Regions from separate parts of the Paenibacillus glufosinatiresistens genome, predicted to be linked through region 4. Evidence: a T-box and tRNA genes for the amino acid it is inferred to sense, from the RefSeq annotation. Region 4 holds a T-box; the other regions hold tRNA genes.

The links. The T-box of region 4 lies ahead of leuS (leucine--tRNA ligase). A T-box ahead of a tRNA ligase gene usually reads a tRNA of that ligase, here a tRNA-Leu.
Region 1: it encodes a tRNA-Leu, which carries the amino acid that the T-box ahead of leuS (leucine--tRNA ligase) is inferred to sense. The anticodon was not compared.
Region 2: it encodes a tRNA-Leu, which carries the amino acid that the T-box ahead of leuS (leucine--tRNA ligase) is inferred to sense. The anticodon was not compared.
Region 3: it encodes a tRNA-Leu, which carries the amino acid that the T-box ahead of leuS (leucine--tRNA ligase) is inferred to sense. The anticodon was not compared.

The regions. Positions count from the first base shown of each region.
Region 1 is NZ_JAVFHT010000002.1:246,441-249,643, reverse strand. Features, by position in the region: gene RBI05_RS04250 (hypothetical protein) at 1-112, shown strand, start outside; gene RBI05_RS04245 (hypothetical protein) at 102-299, opposite strand; gene RBI05_RS04240 (acid shock protein) at 467-937, shown strand; tRNA gene RBI05_RS04235 (tRNA-Leu) at 1,069-1,151, shown strand; gene arsC (arsenate reductase (thioredoxin)) at 1,219-1,647, shown strand; gene RBI05_RS04225 (arsinothricin resistance N-acetyltransferase ArsN1 family A) at 1,628-2,122, opposite strand; gene RBI05_RS04220 (class I SAM-dependent methyltransferase) at 2,185-2,505, opposite strand; gene RBI05_RS04215 (MarR family winged helix-turn-helix transcriptional regulator) at 2,535-2,987, opposite strand; gene RBI05_RS04210 (DNA polymerase IV) at 3,195-3,203, shown strand, end outside.
Region 2 is NZ_JAVFHT010000001.1:275,412-278,614, forward strand. Features, by position in the region: gene RBI05_RS01140 (methyl-accepting chemotaxis protein) at 1-30, shown strand, start outside; gene RBI05_RS01145 (LysE family transporter) at 27-668, opposite strand; gene RBI05_RS01150 (Lrp/AsnC family transcriptional regulator) at 665-1,135, opposite strand; tRNA gene RBI05_RS01155 (tRNA-Leu) at 1,427-1,511, shown strand; gene RBI05_RS01160 (PAS domain S-box protein) at 1,766-3,203, shown strand, end outside.
Region 3 is NZ_JAVFHT010000006.1:171,844-175,046, forward strand. Features, by position in the region: gene RBI05_RS09580 (glutathione peroxidase) at 1-476, shown strand, start outside; gene cysK (cysteine synthase A) at 605-1,540, opposite strand; tRNA gene RBI05_RS09590 (tRNA-Leu) at 1,622-1,704, opposite strand; gene RBI05_RS09595 (helix-turn-helix domain-containing protein) at 1,777-2,139, opposite strand; gene RBI05_RS09600 (XRE family transcriptional regulator) at 2,306-2,506, shown strand; gene RBI05_RS09605 (hypothetical protein) at 2,535-3,167, shown strand.
Region 4 is NZ_JAVFHT010000023.1:26,975-30,177, forward strand. Features, by position in the region: gene leuS (leucine--tRNA ligase) at 1-1,861, opposite strand, end outside; T-box leader at 2,000-2,309, opposite strand; gene RBI05_RS17505 (AI-2E family transporter) at 2,337-3,203, opposite strand, start outside.

The DNA of each region.
Region 1 (3,203 bases), on a different contig from region 4:
CGACGTCACGGCCGAACAGTTCGACCAATTGAACAAGAACGCCGATATTACGATGCTGTACGGCATTTCCAAGCTGAATGAGGCCCGCCAGGCCGTCGGACTTATGAAGTAGAACGCTGCGGTGCAGGGTTCAGCTCTTCGGGGGCCGCCGGTTCTCCGGGCGCCGGCTCGTAGGCAATCAAGGTGACGGGACGGCCGGCAAGCCGGGATACTTCCTGCTCCGCTTCCCGGATGAGCAGGACGGCGGCTTCCCCGCGGTCCAGAGCGGCTACCTGGTAGGAATCGCTGTGAATATCCATGGAATTTGTCCTCCTTATAGCTGGTCTGCTTCCTAGGTTGCTTCGGAGCGGCCTTATTCATTCCGGCAAAATCAGGTTTAGTCCGGCCGCGCGAGCCGCCGAATAGACCTGCCCGCCTCCGGGGATGCTATCGGCGAAATTCAAATCCAGCCAAGGAGGAATGGCTTTTGAACAAGCTGATGGCAAGTGTGGTCGGCAGCGTTGCGTTGTCGATGAGCCTTACCGGCGCGGCATTCGCTTCCGATGCCACGGTGACCGCCGACAGAGGCATCGCGCCTTTGATGAGTGAAATGCCGCACAAGGACACGCATATGCGCGGTCAGGGTGTCACCGACCTGAACGGCAATTATCACGGAACCAGCGGGAACAACTCCGGCGGACGGATTACCCCGATGAGTTCGGACCGGACCGGCAACGGAATGGGGACCGGAACCGGCACCGGCACATACCGGGGCATGGGAACAGGAACGCGCGACAGCATTACGCCGCTGAACACGAACAACGAACGCGGCCGTTACCGCGCGGCAAGCACAGGCAACAACGACAACAACAACTCCAACTGGGGTTGGCTGGGGCTGATCGGGCTTCTCGGCCTGGCCGGCATGCGCAGCCGCAACAGCGGAGAGCAGCGCCGCTAGGCGCCGCCTGCCTCACGGATGGGCCTCTTGCTTCCGCTTTGCGCGGGGGCGGGAGGCTCTTCTATTTTACAAAAGAAATATTGCGCCTCCCGGGGAAGCGTGCTATCATAATTTTTGTTGCTTTTCTTTGTGCCGGAGTGGTGGAATGGCAGACACAACAGACTTAAAATCTGTCGGGGGCAACCCCGTACCGGTTCGAGTCCGGTCTTCGGCATTATTGTAGAACACCGCATCTTTTATTTTGAGGATGTGGTGTTTTTTGTATCCAAGGAGGAATTTCAATGTCCAACCCTATGATTTATTTTCTCTGCACCGGGAACTCCTGCCGCAGCCAGATGGCCGAAGGCTGGGCCAAGAAGTGGCTCCCGAAAGAATGGGAGGTGTACAGCGCAGGCATCGAGACGCATGGGCTCAATCCGAATGCGGTGAAGGCGATGAACGAAGTCGGCATCGATATCTCCGGCCACACCTCGGATCTGATTGATCCGGATCTGCTGAACCGGGCCACGCTCGTCGTGACGCTCTGCGCCGACGCGGCGGACAAGTGCCCGGTGACTCCTCCGGGCGTAAGACGCGAGCATTGGGGATTTGACGATCCGGCCAGAGCGGAAGGCAACGACGAGGAGAAATGGGCCGTGTTCCAGCGGGTACGGGATGAGATCGGCGTTCGTATCCGGCAGTTCGCCGAGACTACAGCAGTTTCTCCATAATCATTACATCGATCGGCGCTCCGTCCAGAAGGCCCTGGTTCTCGAAGATGCCGACCTCGCGGTATTTCATTTTCCGGTACAGGCCCTGGCCCTGGTTATTGAAGGGGAAAGTGAACAGGATGATTTTGCGGAACCCGCTCAACCTTGCCTCTTCTTCCAGCGCCTGTAGCAGGAGGGATCCGACGCCCTGTCCGCGGTACTCCCTGCGGATGTAGACCGACAGATCGGCTACGCCGCGGTACGCGCAGCGGTGGGAGTAAGGGTTCAGCGATGCCCAGCCGACCGGGAGGCCGTTCCTCTCCGCAACCAGCACCGCATGTCTGCCCTGATGTTCTTCCATCCACCGCTTCATATAGGCCAGATCTTTGATCTCTTCTTCCAGCGTGGCAATCCGGTCTTCAATCCCCTGATTATAAATGTGCAACAGATCTTCGATATCCCCGGCTGCTGCCCGCCGGACTGCAAGTTCCTCCATGCTCTCCAGCTCCTCTGGCTTAAGGCTTGACGGCCTGAATGACGGCCGAGACGATATAGTCTTCAATGTTTCTTGCCGGTACCCAGTCTTTGAGAAAAGCGCCCGATTGCTCTTCCCAGATCCAGCACGCATTCGCCTGGCTGCAGCCCGGCAATGGCCTGTGGATTTCCGCAGCCGAGTCCCAAATTCGCTCCTTCGGGCACGGCCTGCAGTTCATCGCTCGCGTATCCGAGACGGGCCGATATCTCGTTGAAGTCCGTGGGGGCTCCGCAGCAGGAGCCGACGTTCTTGGCGGGCCCTGACGCTTGAATAGCTGCCGCTGCAATTGGCTGGTATCGGCTGCGAACCGTGCGGCGGATTTGATCCGGATGGGTCTCGTTCATAAGATTCACTCCTGTTTTAGGCTGATAGATTAATCGATTTGGACCGGACGGCAGCAGCGGTTCGACCTGGCCATAGCCTCGTTCATCAATTGAACGGAACGGATGACCATTTCCCGATCGGACTCGCTCATATAAGAGAAGACTTCCTCCAGGTAGCTGTTCATTTGCAGGTCAATGGCCGTTGCGGCTTCCTGCCCCTTTGCCGTAAGCGCAAGAATGGAAATCCGGCGGTCCGAGGGATCGGGTGTCTTGCGGAGCAACTCCATGCGCACCAGCGACTGCACCTGGCGGCTGAACGTAGTAATGTCGGTTCCCAGCGTCTCGGCGATTTGCTGCATGGAAGGCTGATGCCGGCGTTCAACTTCATACAGAATGTGGCTCTGTACCGGCGTGATGCTCTTTCCTTCAATCGTGCAGCAGTTCCGGTTCAGCAGGCCGAAGCGCCGGGTCAGAATCTGAAAGAGTTCGCGCGCATTTTCCATTCCTCTCACCTCCTGCCACCAGTTATACCTCAATAACTTGCATGTTGCAAGTAATATTCGGCAATATTAACGGCGAAAGACGACTGCGAGCGCCCTTTTTAGGATTTCCCTAGCCGGAAATCCAGTTTTTGATCCTTGCATACAAACAGGTGTTCGTGCATATAATAGAGTAACGATGAGAATATACGTTCGCTTAGAGGTGGGAGAATGAAAGAA
Region 2 (3,203 bases), on a different contig from region 4:
GAAGAGCTGGTGGAGAAGTTCAAGATCTAGAGACGGTTCAGCGAAGCCAAGAGGGTCCAGGCGGCGAGCAGCAGGAGCAATAGGGAGGAGACGGCGCTCAGACGCCGGAGAACCGAGCCGGTGAGCCGCCGCCGGACCTGATGCAGCAGCAGACAGAGGAAGCTCCACCACAGTAGCGAACCGGCGAAGACACCGGCGGCGGGCAGCAGCGGAGAGCTTGCTTCGGAGCCGAGAGCCGCGGACAGGGACAGGAAGGCGATCAGAGTCTGCGGATTGGACAAGGTTAAGGCAAAAGCGCTGAACAGCGCCGCGGCGGGGCTTATCCCGCGCTGCGGCATCCGGCCGGGCGCGGATTGCCCGGCTCTTCGACTCGCCTGGAGGCTTCTCCAGGCAAGCGCGGCCACAGCCGCGGCTCCGGCTGCGCGCAGCATGGCGGCGGCCGGACCGGCCGCCGCCTCCGCCAAGATGCGGATGCCGGCTGCCGCAGCCAGCGCGTAGAGTCCGTCGGCTGCGGCAATGCCGCAGCCCGTGGCCAGTCCGACTGGCAGGCCGCGGGTAAGCGTGCGGTTCATCACCAGCAGCGAGACCGGTCCCACCGGAGCGGCAACCAGCAGACCGAAGATCAGGCTGCCGGATAGAACCCCGATTCCGGATAGAACTCCGATCATGATGCGGAAGTTCCGGCCGCTGGAAGCGGAATATTGGGGGTCTCTTTGACGGTTCCCAGAATGATGGTTGTCCGGGTTCGGATAATTCCCGGCAGGCTCTTGATTTCTTCGCTGATGATCCGTTCCAGATCGCGGGTGTCCCGGCAGCGGACTTTAAGCAGGTAATCGTCGTCGCCTGCGGTATGATGGCACTCCTGAATTTCGGCCGTTTCCCGGACATAGTCCAGGAAACTCTGCCGGTGTTCGGGCCGCTCCAGGGACACGGCGATCAGCGCCGCCAGCGGGCAGCCTGCGCGATCAGGGTCGATTTGGGCGCAGTAGCCCCGGATCACGCCCTGCTCCTCCAGACGCCGGACCCGCTCGGCCGCCGCGGGAGGAGACAATCCCAACCCGGCAGCAAGGTCGGACCAGGTCATGCGGCCCTGCTTCATCAGCGACTGGAGAATTCTTAAATCGGTAGCGTCCATAAAAGCCTCCTTGAGTAGAGTGTTGGAAGTTTGTATTTGTTAGTGAATATAGCTCGATTCAGATTATAATAAAGTGATATATATCATTAGGTTTATTATGTGAATTCAATTCGAGTAAATGGTGAAGTGACTTGACCCTATAGGCCAGACGGTGAGACAGCCCGGGCAAGTTCGGGCTTCTTCGGCTGGCGGTCATCTTCTTGTGCCGTCATTCTAACAATTAAAGCTTGCTAACTCTTTCCGCCTGTGATATATTCTTAATCACGGTGATTTAATCACCAACCCTAATTTGCGGTCGTGGCGGAATTGGCAGACGCGCACGGTTCAGGTCCGTGTGGGCTAACCCCCCGTGGAGGTTCGAGTCCTCTCGACCGCATCATAAAGCAAAGGCTCTTCTCAGGAAGGGCCTTTGCTTTTTTTGTATCAACGGAAGCAGGAAGGAATGGGAAGCAGGGCGAATGAAATAGACAAGAAAAAGACAAAATTTCCAGCTTCACTTCCAGAATTCCGGCCTTGTTCTCCCGCCCTTCTTCCTTGCGGGGCATGCGCCCGGACGATACCTTTAAGAATGATGCCGAAGATACAGGCTTGCGCACGACGGAATACGAGTCGAATTAAAGGGGGATCAGCGTGTCCAAGATTTGGTACGAGCAGTTATATATGCGTTCATCGGTCGCTCTAGCGATCCTGTCACCCGAAGACGGCGTTATTCTGCAGGCTAATCCGGCCTTATCCCGGATGCTGCAGTGCGAAGCTGGCGAACTGGAAGGCATGCGGTACAGCGAAGCGCTGAATCTGTCCGACCTCTCCAAGCTGGAGCTGGAAGCAAGGCTGCCTCTGCCGTTCGGCAGGGAGATGGAACCCCAGACGCTCATTCTGCAGGGAGCCCGCAGGAACGGGCTTCTCTTTCGGGCAGAGCTGAGTCTGTTCCTGGTCCCGGGGGACTCGGACCAGCCCTCCGCCGCTGTCGTGGCGGAACTGATCGACAAGACGGGAGATATCCCGCAGGCGGATCTCCGGGAAGGGCGTCTGCACTTATACCGGCTGATTACGGAGAATACGCCCGACCTGATCTCCTATTCTTCCCCGGATGGGGAGCTTCTCTATGTTTCGCCTTCGGTAACCCGCATTCTCGGCTACCGGCCGGATGAACTGCTGGGCCGGCATCGCTCGGAGTTCTATCATCCGAAGAGCGCGGCCGAGGTGGACGGAGAGAACCGAAGGCTTCGGGATACCGACCGTTTTACTCGTCAGGTGCGTCATAAGAACGGCCATTACTTATGGATCGAGAATTCGTTCCAGATCGTCCGCGACCGCGACGGGAATGTGGAGCGGGTGCTGACCTTTGCACGGGACATCACGGAACGCATGAAGTATGAAGAGATGCTGGCCAAAGCCCAGCGTCTGGGCCGGATGGGTTCCTGGACATGGGAGAGAGAGAAGCAGCTGCTGACGGTGTCCAGAGAGACGTATCGTCTGTTCTTCGGTGAAGAGGAGATCGGGAGCGGCGGCAATATCGCTTGTCCGCCGGAACGCCTCCTGGGAATTCTGGAACCGGAGGAGGCGGAGAACTGCCGGAAGATTATCAGCGAGAGTATGCGGGACGCCCGGGGAGGGCGTCATATGCTGAGAATCGGGACCGGGAACAGCCGAAGGTTCATCGACTGCCACTGGGAGACGGTATGCGGCGAAGACGGGAAGGTCCAGTATGTGGACGGAATTGTTCAGGATGTGACGGAACGGCATCTGATGGAGCGGCAGATTGAGATCAGCGAGCGCAACTACCGCTTCCTGTCCGATCACTCCCTCGACATGATCTCCCGCCATGCGGCGGACGACGAAGTGACTTTCCTGTTCGTCTCGCCCATCTGTCAAGGGATGCTCGGCTATCTGCCCGAAGAGATGGTCGGCCGCTCGGCGATTTCTTTTATTCATGCGGAGGATGCCGGGCGGGTGCGGAAGCATTTGCAGTATACCCGGGAGGGCATGATCTCGGAACCGGTGCTCTTCCGTTTCCGGAGGAAGGACGGGAGCTTCCTGTGGGCCGAGACGGTGCAGAAGTATATCC
Region 3 (3,203 bases), on a different contig from region 4:
TGAGCGTCTATGAATTCCGGGCCCATACGCTACGCGGGCAGGAGGAGTCCCTGTCCCAATACGAAGGCAAGGTGCTGCTGATTGTCAACACGGCCAGCAAGTGCGGTCTGACCCCGCAATATAAGGGACTTCAGGAGATCTACGACAAATTCAAGGACCGCGGGCTGGAAGTGCTGGGGTTCCCGAGCAATCAATTCGCCGGACAGGAACCGGGCAGCAGCGGAGAGATCGAAGAATTCTGCCAGCTCAATTATGGCGTTACCTTCCCGATGTACGAGAAAATCAACGTGAACGGCAGCGGCGCCCATCCCCTGTTCCAGTATCTCTCCAAGGAAGCACCGGGCGCGCTCGGCTCCAAGAGCATCAAGTGGAACTTCACGAAGTTCCTGGTGGACCGCCAGGGAAGAGTGCTTAAGCGCTATGCCCCGGCAACGACGCCCGACCAGATCGAGGACGACATCCTGAAGCTGCTGTAGCCAAGCTGCTGTAGCCGCGCCGCCGCTCTGCTCTAACCGATGATTCACTTTTTCCCGCCAAAAAACCGCCTTCACGATAGGAAGGCGGTTCATAGGACAGTTAAGGGCGGCCCGCAGGCCGCCCTTCTTCAATTCTCCGGGAACAGTTCTGTAGAGAGATAACGCTCTCCGGTGTCCGGCAGCAGCGTAACGATGGTCTTGCCCCGGTTCTCGGGGCGGCGGGCTATCTGCAGGGCGGCGCAGACCGCAGCCCCGGACGAAATGCCCACCAGCAGTCCTTCCCGGCGCGCCAGTCCCTGCGCCATGGAGATCGCCTCCGCATTCTTGACCGTCAGGATCTCATCGACCACTTCCGGATGGAAGTTCCCGGGCACGAAGCCTGCTCCGATGCCCTGAATCGCGTGGGCTCCCCGGTTCCCGCCGGAGAGGACCGGCGAGCTTGCCGGTTCCACCGCCACGATGCGCACGTCCGGCTTGCGGGCCTTCAGCGCCTCGCCGACGCCGGAGATCGTGCCTCCGGTGCCTACGCCCGCCACGAAGATATCCACCTGGCCATCCGTGTCGCGCCAGATTTCTTCGGCTGTGGTCGCCTTGTGGATCGCCGGATTCGCCGGGTTCTCGAACTGCTGGGGAATGAACGAGTTGCCGATCCGGGCCGCCAGCTCCTCCGCCTTGCGGATGGCGCCGGCCATCCCCTCGGACGCCTGGGTCAGCACCAGCTCCGCGCCCAGCGCCTTCAGCAGCTTCCGCCGCTCGATGCTGAACGACTCCGGCAGAATGATAACCAGCTTGTACCCGAGCGCCGCCGCCGCAAAGGCAAGACCAATGCCGGTATTGCCGCTGGTGGGCTCGATAATGGTCGTCTCCTTGTTGATCAGCCCGCGTTCTTCGGCATCCTTCAGCATGGCATAGCCGATGCGGTCCTTGACGCTTCCCGCCGGATTGAAATACTCCAGCTTCGCAAGAATGCGCGCCTGGGCGCCTTCCTCGCTACCGAGGCGCGACAGCTCCAGCAGCGGGGTATTCCCGATTAATTCGGTAAGATTCTTCGCAATTCTGGCCATTTCTGTGCCCTCCGTTTCTCAAATAGAACGTATTTAAGCAAAAAGGCCCCGGTTCTCCGGAGCCTTCCCCTGATCTTATAATGCGGTAGAGAGGACTCGAACCTCCACGAGCTTACGCCCACTACCCCCTCAAGATAGCGTGTCTGCCATTCCACCACTACCGCGTAGAAACAATAATTCTTCAAGACCAGCGATAATGATTATACCGCGATCAGAAGCAAAAGTAAAGTGCCTTCTTAATGATTCTCTTCCTTGTCTTCCTGCCGGGTCTTCCGGTAAGCGGCAAAAGCCAGATATTCGCGGATGAACGCTTCCTCTTCGGCCTCCAATTGGCAATTCGATTGCCGCATAGAGTCCAAAAAATAATCGACGCCGCCTTCGCGGACGGTCGATGAAGGCATTTTACCCAGAATGAGCCAGTCGAGACTGACTCCGAAGAAAGCGCCGATCTCGATCAGCTTATGGGTTCCCGGCGTTGTCTTCCCGCGCTTCCAGTCTCCCAGATTCCCTGTGCTGATTCCCAGCTTCTCGCAGAACGCCTTCTTGGTCATGCCGTTGCGGTCGATCAATAATTCGATTCGGTCATAAATGGATTGCATCGCATTATCCGCCTTCCATAGATTCAGAATAAAGAAGATTCAAAAAAGACACTTATTTACGTAATTATGTATTGAAATAACACTTAAAAAAGTATATACTTACAAATATTATATATTGACCTATATTATATCATACCTAACGGATCGACGATAAGAGGTGAGTCCCTTGAACAGCAAACAGCCCATCACTCCCTACGGCTGGGCAATCAAGCAGCGGCTGGCGGAAATGATGCTGGACCAGAAGGAATTCTGCGCCCGCTACGGCATTCCTCCCTACCGGTTGTCCAACCTTATTCACGGCACCAGGCGCGCGCAGCGCTACCGGGATCAGCTGGAGGAATTGCTTAATCTGCCCGCCGATGAATAACGGAACTGCCGATCAAGGAGGAACTGCATTGCCCATACCTACGCCGGCCGTATTCTCGGCCATTCACGATCACTACCCGCATGCGGCCGTCGCGCTGGCCCCGGACGGCTGCATACTCGATGTCAACGCCCGCTGGATCGCCTACGGGCTTCATTCCGGGCTCTCCGGGCGGTTCGACTGGCACGGAGCGAACTACTTCGAGATGATGGAGGAACTCGTTCTCGGAACCGGGGCCACCGCTTCGCTTCGCCGCCAGCTGGACAGCCTCTTCGCCGGCGAGCGGCTGGTCTACAGCGGAACCTATTCCAAGCCTTCCGCCCTTCCCGGCCGCAGATGGTTCCTCGTTGAAGCCTTCCCGCCGTTCGGTTCCCATTCGCTGCCCTATCCCTATCTGTACCTCTCTCACCGCGATCTCCGCATCGCGGTCCGCAGCGCCCCGCATCGGGACGCCGGATTCAAGCCGGCCATCAGCCGCCGGTATCTTCCGATCTGCGCCGCCTGCAAGTCCGTTCCCGATTCGTCCGGGAACTGGACCCCGATCGAGCAATTCTTGAAAGAGCGGCTTCAGGTGGAGCTGACCCACGATATTTGCCCCTCCTGCATCGCCGAGCTCTATCCCCAATACGCCGGCGGACTCAATCTGGCGGGAAGCGGACACTAGGCCCGGGAACAGCAAAAAACCCTTGAATCATCAAGG
Region 4 (3,203 bases):
CCAGAGGACCCATGAACATCTCGTAGACGCGCAGCGTATCGGCGCCGAACTCGCCGACAATCTCGTCGGGATTGATAACGTTGCCGCGCGATTTGCTCATCTTCTCGTTGTTCGTTCCCAGGATCATCCCCTGGTTCACGAGCTTGTGGAACGGCTCCTTCGTGCTGACTACGCCGATATCGTACAGCACCTTATGCCAAAAGCGGGCGTACAGCAGATGCAGCACGGCATGCTCGGCGCCGCCGATGTACAGATCGACCGGCAGCCATTCCTTCTGCTTCTGCGGCGAGCACAGCTCCTGGTCGTTGTGCGGATCGATGTAGCGCAGATAGTACCAGCAGCTTCCCGCCCATTGCGGCATCGTGTTGGTCTCGCGGCGCGCCTTCATGCCCGTCTCCGGATCGACGGTCTCCACCCAATCCGTCACATTGGCCAGCGGCGATTCGCCGGTGCCCGACGGCTTCACGACATCGACATCGGGCAGCATCAGCGGCAGCTGATCCTCCGGGACGGTCTTCATTGTGCCGTCCTCCAGATGAAGAATCGGAATCGGTTCCCCCCAATAACGCTGGCGGCTGAACAGCCAGTCGCGCAGCCGGTAGGTAACTTTGCCTTTCCCGGCCCCCTTCTCCTCGAGCCGGGCAATCATAGCGGCGATGGCGGCGGCATTGTCCAGACCGTTCAGGAAGTCCGAATTGACATGCGGACCGTCTCCGGTAAAGGCCTCCTTCTCAACATCTCCGCCCTGTACCACTTCCACAATGTCCAGTCCGAATTGCTTAGCGAACTCCCAGTCGCGGGTGTCATGCCCCGGAACGGCCATAATCGCACCGGTTCCGTACCCGGCCAGAACATAATCCGCAATCCAGATCGGCAGACGCGCGCCGCTGACCGGATTGACCGCATACGCCCCGGTGAAGACGCCGCTCTTCTCCTTCGCAAGGTCTGTGCGCTCCAGATCGCTCTTGCGCGCGGCCTTGTCGCGGTACTCGTCTACGGCAGCGCGCTGCGCCTCGGTTGTAATCGCGCCCACCAGCTCATGCTCCGGCGCAAGTACGCAGTAGGTGGCTCCGAACAGCGTATCGGGACGGGTCGTGAACACCGTTAGCGATTCGTCCCGGCCTTCAATGCCGAAGGCGACTTCCGCGCCCTTCGACTTGCCGATCCAGTTGCGCTGCATATCCTTGATGCTCTCGGACCAGTCCAGCTCCTCCAGATCTTCCAGCAGCCGCTCGGCGTATTCGGTAATGCGCAGCACCCACTGGCGCATCGGCTTGCGGATGACGGGATGGCCGCCGCGCTCGCTCTTGCCGTCGATGACCTCTTCATTGGCCAGCACCGTTCCAAGCGCTGGACACCAGTTCACCGCCACTTCGTCGACATAAGCCAGCCCTTTGTTGTAGAGCTGGATGAAGATCCACTGCGTCCATTTATAGTACGACGGATCGGTCGTGCTGATCTCCCGGTCCCAATCGTACGAGAAGCCGAGCGATTTGATCTGCCGGCGGAAATTGTCGATATTCTTCTTCGTGAATTCACGCGGGTCGTTGCCGGTATCAATGGCATACTGTTCGGCCGGAAGGCCGAAGGCGTCCCAACCCATCGGATGGAGCACGTTGTAGCCGCGCATCCGCTTGTAGCGGGAGACGATATCCGTTGCCGTATAGCCTTCCGGATGGCCGACATGCAGTCCGGCTCCCGAAGGATACGGGAACATGTCCAGCGCATAGAACTTCGGCTTCTCCGGGTCTTCTCCAGTCTTGAATGTATGCTGCTCTTCCCAATACTTCTGCCATTTCGGCTCCACCTTCTGCGCTTGATAACCCTGCGCGGAAGGCATGTTCTCCTTGATGTCGCTCATGGACATTTCCTCCTAGAATGAATGAAATCCCCCACAAAGTGAGGAGTTGCTCCGATCCTTGGTCGGGGTATCCGGCTAGGACTTCCGTTCCCGCTGGCGCAATCGCCATTAAAAAAGCTCCCCGTCCCTAGCGTTATCGCTAGGGACGAGAAGCCTGAAGTTCCCGTGGTACCACCCTAGTTAGCCGGCGCCATGCTTTGGCCGCCTGCTCACTTGTACACCCGGTAACGGAGGTGAACCGGCGGCGCCTACCGTGCGCCGGAATATTGCGCCGTTACCAGGAAGCCTCTCGCAAGAGATGTTCCATCGGCTGAATCTTCCGCTGCCGCACCTTCGGGCCGCTGCTCCGAGGCGAGTTCGCTCTTCCTGCCAACCGGCTCGCACCAAGAAGCGCCGGCTCTCTGAATGGCATGGCTTGTAAGCTACTGATCCTCATCGTCGCGTATCCCCAACATTATAACCAACGCATGTCATTCTAGTCAATCCGCGTCCGGTTCATATAATAGACTCCCGCATGATGGAGCACGACCTTCCCGGCGGCGAAGATCGGCACCGCCAGAATCAGCCCGACGATGCCGCCGACTTCACCGCCGACCAGCAGCGCAAGAATAATCAGAAGCGGATGAAGATGAAGCGTCCGTCCCACCACATACGGCGAGACGATGTTGCTCTCCACCATCTGGCACAGCGTATTGACGACCACGACATAGAGAACGAGCCGGAATGAAACCGTCGAAGCCATGATGACCGCAGGAGCGGCCCCGAGAAAAGGGCCCAGATAAGGGACAATATCGAAGACCGCCACCATTCCTGCGAACAGAAGCGGATAGGGCATGCCGATGATGGTGTAGCCGATATAGGCGAGCAGTCCGATGACGAGGCAGACAATAAATTGGCCGCGGATGTAGCTGCCGAGCGCAGCGTCGATCTCGCGCAGCAGCTTCACCGTGGATTTGCGGCGCGACCGGGGCAGGCACGAGACCAGCAGCCGCTCGAACACGTCAAAATCCTTCAAGATATAGAAAACCAGGAACGGCACGATAAAAGCGTCGAACAGAATTCCGATGGTCGTGCCGATATGGTCCAGCAGATTAGAGATTCCATGGGCCAGCCGGTTCTCCATCTCCACCAGCCAGCTGTCCATTCCCCGCCCGACTCCCGGCGGGATGATTCCGGTATCCATGCTGCGCATCATGCCCTGAGCCCTGAGGGTCATCTCCGGCAGGTGCTCGTTCAGTTCCTCCAGCTGCTTCAGGAACATCGGAATCAGATTAATGGCGATCACCGTCAATACCGTCAGGAAGACGGTATAGATCAGCAGAACGGCCACGCCGCGCGGCAT